DNA from 2 places in the Giesbergeria sinuosa genome. Region 1 is predicted to be linked to the other one. Evidence: predicted binding sites of a transcription regulator. Region 1 holds the regulator's gene; the other holds the start of a gene.
The links. The regulator sigma-54, encoded in region 1, starts transcription at its own class of promoters, with help from an activator protein. The targets are predictions, from matches to a motif close to TGGCANGNAANCTGCTTT.
Positions count from the first base shown of each region.

Region 1 (5,124 bases):
TCAGTGAGCGTGAACAGAATGGCCGCACGGTGTTTCGCGTACGGGTGGGCCCATTTGGCAAACGTGGTGATGCAGAGCAGCTCAAAGAAAAATTGGATGGTGCTGGCGTGGATTCGGCCTTGGTGCGTGTGCAACGCTGAACTTTTGTAGGCAGATACTGCTCAGACCCTCCACCGCAATAAGGAGTACCTTTTGATGAAACGCCGTGATTTTTCCCTGACTGCTGCCCTGGCGCTGGCTGCACCTTTGCTGCCGCTGTCGGCCCAAGCGCAGGGGGCTGCGCCCAAAGAAGGCAAGGATTACAACAAACTGGCCAAACCAGTGGCTTCTGATGTACCTGCAGGCAAGGTGGAGGTGTTGGAGTTCTTCTGGTACAGCTGCGGTCATTGCCACACCTTTGAACCCATGTTTCATAACTGGATCAAGGCAGCGCCAGCCAATTTGGTGGTGCGCCGCGTGCCGGTGGCCTTCAATGCCAGCTTTGTGCCAGCGCAAAAGTTGTATTACACCTTGGAAGGCCTGGGCAAAGTCGAGGCTCTGCATGCCCGTGCGTTTCGCGCCATTCATGTGGAAAAGCAGAAGCTGGCCAAGGACGACGACATCATGGCCTGGGCTGCCAAGCAGCCCGAATTGGACATGGCCAAATTCAAAGAGATGTACCAGTCCTTCAGCGTGGCTAACCAAGTGCGCCGCGCCACGCAATTGCAAGAAGCCTATGGGGTTGAAGGCACGCCATCTATGGGGGTGGCAGGCCGCTACTACACCGATGGCACGATGGCCGGTGGCTTGCAAGCCATGTTGCAGGTGGTCAACCACCTGACAACGGTCAAGGGTTGAGCCATCCCCCTTTCGTCTGCAACCACGGCCCGCTTTGGCGGGCTTTTTTGTGGCTGGCAGGCATCGCTACAATCGCCGCAAGATTCGTGCCTTTTTTGATGAACCGCCTCTTCACGCTCCCCCTGCTCGCCTGTTTGGCTGCTGCCCCGTTCACGCTGGCGCACGCTGAAAAGGCCGACCGCCATCAGCCCATGAACATTGAGGCCGATGCCCTGCGCCATGACGAATTGCAGCAAACCAGCGTGTTTACGGGCCGTGTGGTTCTGACCAAAGGTACCATCGTGCTGCGGGGTGAGCGTCTGGAAGTGCGCCAAGATGCCGATGGTTATCAGTCTGGTACCGTCACGGCGGCAGCAGGCCAACGGGCGTTCTTCCGACAAAAGCGTGATACCGCACCCGGCGCCCCTGAAGAATTTGTCGAGGGCGAAGGCGAACGCATTGAATACAACGGCCACAACGACACCGTGCGCCTATTGCGCCGTGCCGAGTTGCGCCGTTACCAAGGGGCCAAGTTACAAGATGAACTCACGGGGGCGGTGATCGTTTACAACAACCTGACGGATGTGTTCAGTGTGGATGGTCAGCAGCGCAGCCCTGAGGGGGCGTCAGCAACGTCGGGCGGACGTGTGCGTGCCATACTGGCTCCAAAGGCGACTACAGCTCCGGCCTCTCCTGTGGCACCTGCTTCTGCTCTGCCTTTGCGCCCCAGTTCTGCACTGGGTACTGACAAGCCATGAGTGCCGCACCCGCGCATGCCACCACCGAGGCAGCTACGGATAGCCGATTGGAGGTGCTGCATTTAGCCAAGTCTTATGGCAGCCGCCAGGTGGTCAAGGACGTATCGCTGGTTGTGCAAAAAGGCGAGGTAGTCGGTCTGCTGGGCCCCAATGGTGCAGGCAAGACCACTTCGTTTTATATGATCGTTGGTTTGTTGCCCAGCGATGGGGGTGATATTCGCATTGATGGGCAGTCGGTGGTGCGTATGCCTATCCATAAGCGTTCACGTCTGGGGTTGTCTTACCTACCGCAGGAAGCGTCTATCTTTCGCAAACTCACGGTACAAGAAAACGTGCGTGCCGTACTGGAGTTGCAACAAAATGCCGCGGGTCAGTCTTTGAGCAAGGCCGAAGTTGAGCAGCGTTTGCAGTCTTTGTTGGAAGAGCTGCGTGTCGACCATCTGCGAGACTCTCCTGCGCTTGCATTGTCTGGCGGCGAGCGGCGCCGGGTCGAGATTGCCCGTGCCTTGGCCACGCAGCCGCGTTTTATCCTGTTGGATGAGCCTTTTGCAGGCATCGACCCGATTGCCGTGATTGAAATTCAGCGCATCATCGGTTTTTTGAAAGCGCGCGGCATTGGCGTGCTCATTACCGACCACAACGTGCGCGAAACGCTGGGCATTTGTGACCACGCCTGCATCATCAGTGATGGTCGGGTGTTGGCACAGGGGACGCCTTCCGAGATTGTCAACAACGCCGAGGTGCGTCGGGTGTACCTGGGCGAACATTTCCGTATGTGAGCCGATGAAACCTGGCCTGTCTCTGCGTGTATCGCAGCACCTGACCCTGACGCCGCAGTTGCAGCAGTCTATTCGGCTGTTGCGGCTCTCGACGTTGGAGTTGGGCCAGGAAGTCGAGCAGATGCTGGCGGACAACCCCTTTTTGGAGCGCAACCCCGACGAAGCCTCGCGCGAGGAGTTTGGTTTGGCGCAGGCCGACACGCCCCCGCCAGAGGAGCCATATGCCGACTGGGCAGCCCCTGTGAGCAGCACCAGCAGTGCAGACAGCAGTCAGGCCACATTGACAGAGGCAGAGCAGGGCAACAGTGACAGCAGCAGCACCGAAGTGCTGGACTGGGAGGGCGATGGCAGTGTGGACATGGCCCCGGACGATAGTGAATGGGGTGGCGATGCCCCGGCCTGCAGCCGTGGCACTGACGAAGAAATGGATGTCAGTGCCACAGATTTGGCACATGGTCATGAATCACTGGCGGCATTCTTGCACCGACAAACGGTGGGTTTGCGCTTGTCTCCAGAGGATAAAGCCGCACTGTATTTTCTGATCGAATCACTCAACGAAGACGGTTATCTGGAGGATTCGCTGGAATCTTTGGCTCAAGGGTTGGCGGGTGAAGAGCACAGCGATGACATAGAGGAGCTGCTGCACCATTTCACGGTGGCCTTGCACTTGCTGCAAACGCTGGAGCCAACTGGTGTGGGGGCTCGCCACTTGGCTGAATGCTTGACACTGCAACTGGCAGCATTGGCCGCACATCCTGCGCCTGCCATCCCGCCTGAGACCATTGCATTGGCGCTGCGCATTTGCCAGCAGCCGCTGGAAGGGCTGGCCCGCCGCGATGTGCGCCGCTTGGCCCAAACCTGTGGGGCCACCGAGGAGCAAACCCGTGCAGCAATGGCCTTGATTGCCCGGCTGGAGCCGCGTCCGGGGCGGCCCTTTATCTCGGTAGAGCGCAACGCCATCATCCCAGACGTGCTGGTGCGCCGCATGGGGCATGGTCAGGCGGGGCACCAGTTCAGTGTGCAACTCAACCCCGAAGTGATGCCACGCCTGCGCATCCACGACATTTATGCGGGTGCCTTGCGTGGCCGTCGCCAAGACGAAGGCCATCAGGCTTTGCAACAGCGTTTACAAGAGGCCCGCTGGTTTATCAAAAACATTCAGCAGCGGTTTGACACTATCTTGCGGGTGTCACAAGCCATTGTGGAGCGCCAAAAGAATTTCTTTGTGCATGGCGAGTTGGCCATGCGTCCGCTGGTGCTGCGCGACATTGCCGACGAGCTGGGCCTGCACGAGTCCACAATCTCGCGGGTGATCACAGCCAAATACATGGCTACCCCCCAGGGTACTTACGAGCTGAAATACTTTTTTGGCTCGGGCTTGGGCACTGACAGTGGTGGCAATGCCTCCAGCACGGCTGTGCGCGCGTTGATCAAGCAGTTTATTGCTGCCGAGAACCCCGCCAAGCCCTTGTCGGACAACCAATTGGCTGAAATGCTCAAAGAGCAGGGCATTGAGTGTGCCCGTCGCACGGTGGCTAAATACCGTGAAGGATTAAAAATCCCCACGGCCACGCTGCGCAAAACGCTGTAGCGAGGCGGTGGGGGTTAATCGTTGGCGTCGGCCTGCAGTTCGGGAAACAGCACTTCGGTAAAGCCGAGCTGGCGCAAATCAGACATCCGTTGCGGATACAGGGTGCCTATCAGGTGGTCACACTCATGTTGCACCACTCTGGCGTGAAAGCCTTCGGCGATGCGCTCTATGGGCTGGCCCAGCACGTCCATGCCGGTGTAACGGATGCGGCTCCAGCGGGGCACCCGGCCCCGCAGCCCTGGCACCGACAGGCAGCCCTCCCAGTCCTCGGCTTGGGCGGCATCCAGCGGGGTAATCACGGGGTTGATCAACACAGTGGGGGGCACCAAGGGGCGATCTGGGTAACGCGGATTGGGCAAGTGCGAGCCAAAGACCACCACCTGCAAATGGACGCCAATTTGTGGCGCTGCCAACCCGGCACCATTGGCCGCCTGCATGGTGTCGTGCAAGTCCGTTACCAACTGGTGCAGCACTGGGGTGTTGAAGGCCGTAACAGGCTGGGCCGTGCGCCACAGGCGCGGGTCGCCCATTTTCAAGATGGTGTGGATGGTCATGGTCGATGCCGGTATGGGCTGTTAGCGTAGCAAGGCTGCAGGGCGTGCAGCCCGTGCTGCGGGTGTTGTGGCGTGCTGGTGATCGAGCTTGAACTCTGCCACCACATCGGCCAATTGTGTGGCTTGCTGTTGCAGGGCGTGGGCTGCCGCTGTGGCTTGTTCTACCAAGGCCGCATTTTGTTGTGTGCCTTGGTCCATCTGGTTGATAGAGGTACCAATGGCAGCAATGCCGCTGCTTTGTTCTTGGCTGGCGTGGCTGATTTCGGCGACGAGGGTGGTCATGCGGCGCACGCTGTCTACCACTTGTTCAATGGTGGTGCCTGCATCACGCACCAACTGACTGCCCGCATTGACTTGGGTAACGGAGTCATCAATCAGTGCCTTGATTTCTTTGGCCGCTGTGGCGCTGCGTTGGGCCAAAGTGCGCACTTCAGAAGCCACTACGGCAAAGCCCCGGCCTTGCTCGCCAGCCCGGGCTGCTTCCACGGCGGCATTCAATGCCAAGATGTTGGTTTGGAAAGCGATGGCATCGATTACGCCAATGATGTCCACAATCTTGCGGGCAGAGTTTTCTATGCCCCCCATCGTTTGCACCACCTGCCCCACCACTGTGCCGCCACGGGTGG
Region 1 is NZ_JBHSHJ010000016.1:37,877-43,000, forward strand. Features, by position in the region: gene ACFO6X_RS15105 (SPOR domain-containing protein) at 1-140, shown strand, start outside; gene ACFO6X_RS15110 (thiol:disulfide interchange protein DsbA/DsbL) at 196-837, shown strand; gene lptA (lipopolysaccharide transport periplasmic protein LptA) at 936-1,574, shown strand; gene lptB (LPS export ABC transporter ATP-binding protein) at 1,571-2,353, shown strand; gene ACFO6X_RS15125 (RNA polymerase factor sigma-54) at 2,358-3,944, shown strand; gene def (peptide deformylase) at 3,959-4,498, opposite strand; gene ACFO6X_RS15135 (methyl-accepting chemotaxis protein) at 4,520-5,124, opposite strand, start outside.

Region 2 (5,124 bases), on a different contig from region 1:
GAAACCCGCGTTGCCCTTCGGCAGTGACCAAGGCATCGCTGACCAAGCGGGTGACGGCTTCGCGCAGCGTGCCTGCGCCCACGCCATACTGCTGGCGCAGGTGTTCGATGCGCAGTTTGCTGCCGGGGGGCAGTTGGCCCTCGATGATGGCTTGGCGCAGTCGGTTGTAGGTTTGCTCGGTCAGGGTGCGCGAAGGGTCGCTGCCATCGTCGGGCAGTTCGTGGGAGATATCGGGAAGGAAAAATGCACGTTTGGCCATCAGCACATCCAGAAGTATCAGGACGGGGCGCGTTCGTTCAGGCGCGACAGCCGGTAGCTCAGTTGGGGCCGTGTCAGGCCCAAGGTGCGTGCAGCGGCAGACAGGTTGCCCCCGGCGCGGGCCACGGCCTCGCGGATCAGGGTGTCTTCTAGCACTTCTAAAGACAGGCCGCTGTGCAGCAGGGTATCGTAAAGTTGGGCCGATTGGGCCGCTGGTGCTGCCACAGTGCGCTCCAAAGCGCCGCGTGCATTCACGGTGGCCCCGGCTTGCACGGTAATGTGTGGAAACAGCACGTCGGCATCTACGCTTTCGTCTGAGGGCGTGAGAATCACGCCGCGCTCGATCAGGTTTTCGAGCTCGCGTACATTGCCCGGCCAGCGGTGGGCGCGCATAGCCAGTAGCGCCCGGTCGGTAAAACCGGCCAAGCGTTTGCCGTGGCGCACCGCGTATTTTTGCAGCAGGTACAGGGCAATGAGTTCGATGTCGTCGCCCCGTTCACGCAACGATGGGATGCGAATCGGATAGACATTGAGCCGGTAGAGCAAGTCGCGCCGAAAGCGGCCTTCTTCTACCGCTTTTTCCAAATCCACATTGGTCGCGGCCACCACGCGCACATCCACGCGCCGGGCCTCATGGCCGCCCAGGCGTTCTATCTCGCCGGTTTGTAACACGCGCAGCAGTTTGGCTTGCACAGGCAGGGGCATTTCGCCCAGTTCGTCCAGCAGCAGCGTGCCGCCGTGGGCACGTTCAAAGCGGCCAATGCGCAAGGCCGAAGCGCCGGTGTAAGCGCCTTTTTCTGCACCAAACAGTTCGCTCTCTATCAGTTCGGCGGGCAAGGCGGCGCAGTTGACAGCCACAAACGGTTTATCGGCCCGTGCCCCCATCGCGTGCAACGCGCGCGCAAAGCGTTCTTTGCCCACGCCCGTCTCGCCCGTGAGCAGCACCGTCACATCGGTGGCGGCGGCTTTGCGCAGCAGGGCCACGGTTTGCTCAAAAGCGCGCGAACGCCCAATGATGCGCCCCAAGTCGTCGGCGGGTTGCTCTAGTTGTGTGCGCAGGTTGTGGACTTGGGATTGCAATTCGTCCAGTTGCAACAGCACTGAGTCGGGGTTGTAATCGCGCGCCATCACTTCGGCATCGGGCCACTCTTCGGCAAAACGGCCTTCGATGCGGCAATGCGGGTGGCCGCAGGCGGCGCATTGCACCTCTTTGAACAGCACCGAACGCTTAAAAAACGCGCTGGTATAGCCCGAAGCGTAGCCGAGCAGCATCCAACAGGTGGGTTCTTCTTGTGGGCCGAAGTCGCGCAATTGGGCCTCGACCTCCCAACTGTGTTCCCAACGGAATTGACCCAGAAAATGCCCACCGGCCTCGTCGATTTCAAAGGTTTCGGTGGTGACTTGCACCGCCCCTTCCAGCATGTGCAGTTGCAGGCCCACGGCAAACATCTCAAACACACTGGCACCGGTGCGCACTTGATGGGCCAACAGGGCATCGCGCTCGCCCGAGGCGTAACCAGCCCGCAACAGTAGGCGACGGGTTTGCGCTGGCCCCAAGGTGTTGATCAATTCGCGCCGTAGGGCGTGCAGCGCAGCGGCATGCACCAGCACCATGCGTTGGCCCGACAGCCAAATGCGGCCATCCCCCGCCGAAAAATGCACCAACCGACGCAGGTCGGCATCCGAGGGAAGAGCAAGGTTTTGGGGGGCGGGCATGGACAAACTATCGATAAATTGGCAACGAAGCAGAACCGGGTAAACCCTGAAAGAAATGCCAATTCATCAAATAAGCAACCGGAATAAGCTTATTTTCACCAAATCATCATACTGCAGCGCAACATTTTTCATGTGGTGAATAGGGGGCTCGCACCGCCCCCCAACCGTGCCAGAAAACTATCGATTTTTCTAAGGACAAACCCTCGTTTTATCGAGATTTTTTGGTTTTTGGCATGGCGTGGCATGGCTTCTGCAATAGCAAGAGCAGACAGCCCAACACCCCAAGGAGTCCGTACATGACCACCCCCGAGCCAGCCACCTCCGATGCCATCGCTTGCGATGTCTCGCGCCGGTTTGTGCGTGTGCTGCAAACCCGTAGCAACGGTTTGGTGGAGTTTGAGTTTTCTATCGGTTGGCCCGAATTGGCGGTTGAGCTGATGCTGCCCCGGCCGGCCTTTGAGGCTTTTTGCCGTGCCAACCAAGTGCATCGCTTGGACGATGGCGCGGCCACCCCGGTTTCCACCCCTGTTTGAGGAGACAAAGCAAGATGAACATCGACCTGCAAGCGCGAGAGATCAAGCCGCTGCGTAACACCTTTGCCCGCGTGGCCGCCTACACCGGCGACAACAAGCCAGCCTCGCGCTACCAAGAGGCGACGCTGGGGGTGCAACCCACGGCCAACTTCCACTACCGTCCTACGTGGGAGCCAGAGTTTGAGTTGTTTGACAAAGGCCGCACTGCGGTGCAAATGGCTGATTGGGATGCCCTGCGCGACCCGCGCCAGTATTACTACGCCAACTGGACGATGGCCCGCGCACGCCAGCAAGAGGCGATGGAATCGAACTACCAGTTTGTCGAATCGCGCAACCTGATCGCCAAAACGAGCGATGCCCTGCGGGCCAAAACGGTAGAAGTGCTGATGCCCCTGCGCCATGTGGCTTGGGGGGCCAACATGAACAACTGCACCATCTGCTCGCGGGGTTATGGCACGGCCTTTACTGCTCCGGCCATGTTCCAAGCCATGGATCAGTTGGGTGTGGCCCAGTACCTGACCCGCTTGGGGTTGGCGCTGGGCGAGCCCGGTGCGCTAGAGGCAGGCAAAAACGCCTGGCTGCAAGACCCACGCTGGCAAGTGCTGCGCCGCTTGGTCGAAGACACCTTGGTAATTAACGACCCGTTTGAGCTGTTTGTGGCACAAAACTTGGCCCTCGATGGCATGGTGTTCCCGCTGATTTACAGCCATTTTGTCGATGACCACTTGGCCGTGCAAGGTGGCACCGCCGTGGCCATGCTCACTGCCTTTATGCCCGAGTGGCATGCCGAAGCCAACCGTTGGGTGGATGCCGTGGTCAAGGTGGCTGCCGCCGAAAACGCCGACAACCAATCGCTGATCAGTGGCTGGTTCCAACGCTACGCCGACCAAGCCCAAGCCGCACTGGCCCCGGTGGCCGAGATGGCCTTGGGTGCTGCCGGGGCCGAGGCCTTGTTGGCTGTGCGCGAAACCCTCAATGCCCGTGCCCGCAAGGCTGGTCTGACTCTGTAAGAAAGTTTGCGATGACCGAAACCGTTTCTAAAGTCTTTATTGCCTTCCAAGACAACGAAGAGTCGCGCCCGATTGTCGATGCCATCTTGGCCGACAACCCCGAAGCCACCGCCGTGCATTCGCCCGGCTTGGTCAAGATCGATGCTCCCGGCCGCTTGGTGGTGCGCCGCGAGACCATTGAAGAGCAAACTGGCCAGCGTTTTGACCTGCAACAGATTCACGTCAATCTGGTGACGCTGTCGGGCCACATCAACGAAGACGACGATGAGCTGTCGCTGAGCTGGCTGCGCTAAAGCAGCTGCCATCCCCCTATTGCCGCACCCCCAGGAGACAACACCGTGGACGCACCCGTTACCAAAAAGAAACTCGGCCTGAAAGAACGCTATATCGCCATGACGCGCGATTTGGCTTGGGACACCAGCTACCAGCCGATGGACAAAGTGTTCCCCTTCGACAAGTACGAAGGCATCAAAATCCATGATTGGGACAAGTGGGAAGACCCCTTCCGCCTGACCATGGATGCCTACTGGAAGTACCAAGGCGAAAAAGAGAAAAAGCTCTATGCCGTGATTGAGGCTTTTGCCCAAAACAACGGCCAGTTGAGCATCTCGGATGCCCGCTATGTGAACGCGCTCAAGCTGTTCATTCAAGGCGTGGTGCCGCTGGAGTATTACGCGCACCGGGGCTTTGCCCATGTGGGCCGCCACTTTACCGGCGCAGGGGCCCGGGTGGCCTCGCAAATGCAGGCGGTGGACGAGCTGCGCCACTTCCAAACCGAAACCCATGCCCTGTCGCACTACAACAAGTACTTCAACGGCATGCACAAGTCGAACCACTGGTTTGACCGCGTCTGGTACCTGTCAGTGCCCAAGTCGTTCTTTGAAGATGCCCTGAGCGGCGGCCCGTTCGAGTTCCTCACCGCTGTGAGCTTCTCGTTTGAGTATGTGCTGACCAACCTGCTGTTTGTGCCCTTCATGAGCGGTGCAGCGCACAACGGCGATATGTCCACCGTGACTTTTGGTTTCTCGGCCCAGTCGGACGAATCGCGCCACATGACCTTGGGCATTGAGTGCATCAAGTTCATGCTGGAGCAAGACCCCGACAACGTGCCGATTGTGCAGCGTTGGATTGATAAATGGTTCTGGCGCGGCTACCGCGTGCTGACGCTGGTGGCGATGATGCAAGACTACATGCTGCCCAAGCGCGTGATGAGCTGGAAAGAAGCCTGGGAGATGTACGCCGAGCAAAACGGCGGCGCACTGTTCCGCGACTTGGCCCGCTATGGCATCCGTCCACCCAAGGGTTGGGAACAAGCCTGCGAAGGCAAAGACCATATCAGCCACCAAGCGTGGAACACCTTCTACAACTACTGCGCTGCCGCACCCTTCCACACTTGGATTCCCAAGGAAGAGGAAATGCAGTGGCTGTCGGAGAAGTACCCCGACACCTTCGACAAATACTACCGTCCCCGTCTGGAGCACCTGCGCGAGCAGCAAGAGCAAGGCAACCGCTTCTACAACAAGACGCTGCCCATGCTGTGTACCACTTGCCAAATCCCGATGGTGTTTACCGAGCCGGGCGACCCGACCAAGATTTGCTACCGCGAG
Region 2 is NZ_JBHSHJ010000014.1:91,397-96,520, reverse strand. Features, by position in the region: gene ACFO6X_RS14490 (GntR family transcriptional regulator) at 1-259, opposite strand, end outside; gene ACFO6X_RS14485 (sigma 54-interacting transcriptional regulator) at 277-1,974, opposite strand; gene ACFO6X_RS14480 (phenol hydroxylase subunit) at 2,271-2,507, shown strand; gene ACFO6X_RS14475 (ferritin family protein) at 2,522-3,517, shown strand; gene ACFO6X_RS14470 (MmoB/DmpM family protein) at 3,529-3,810, shown strand; gene ACFO6X_RS14465 (aromatic/alkene/methane monooxygenase hydroxylase/oxygenase subunit alpha) at 3,856-5,124, shown strand, end outside.
Region 2: a site for sigma-54 is predicted at 2,214-2,231, ahead of ACFO6X_RS14480 (phenol hydroxylase subunit). Genes of this name have one in related genera too.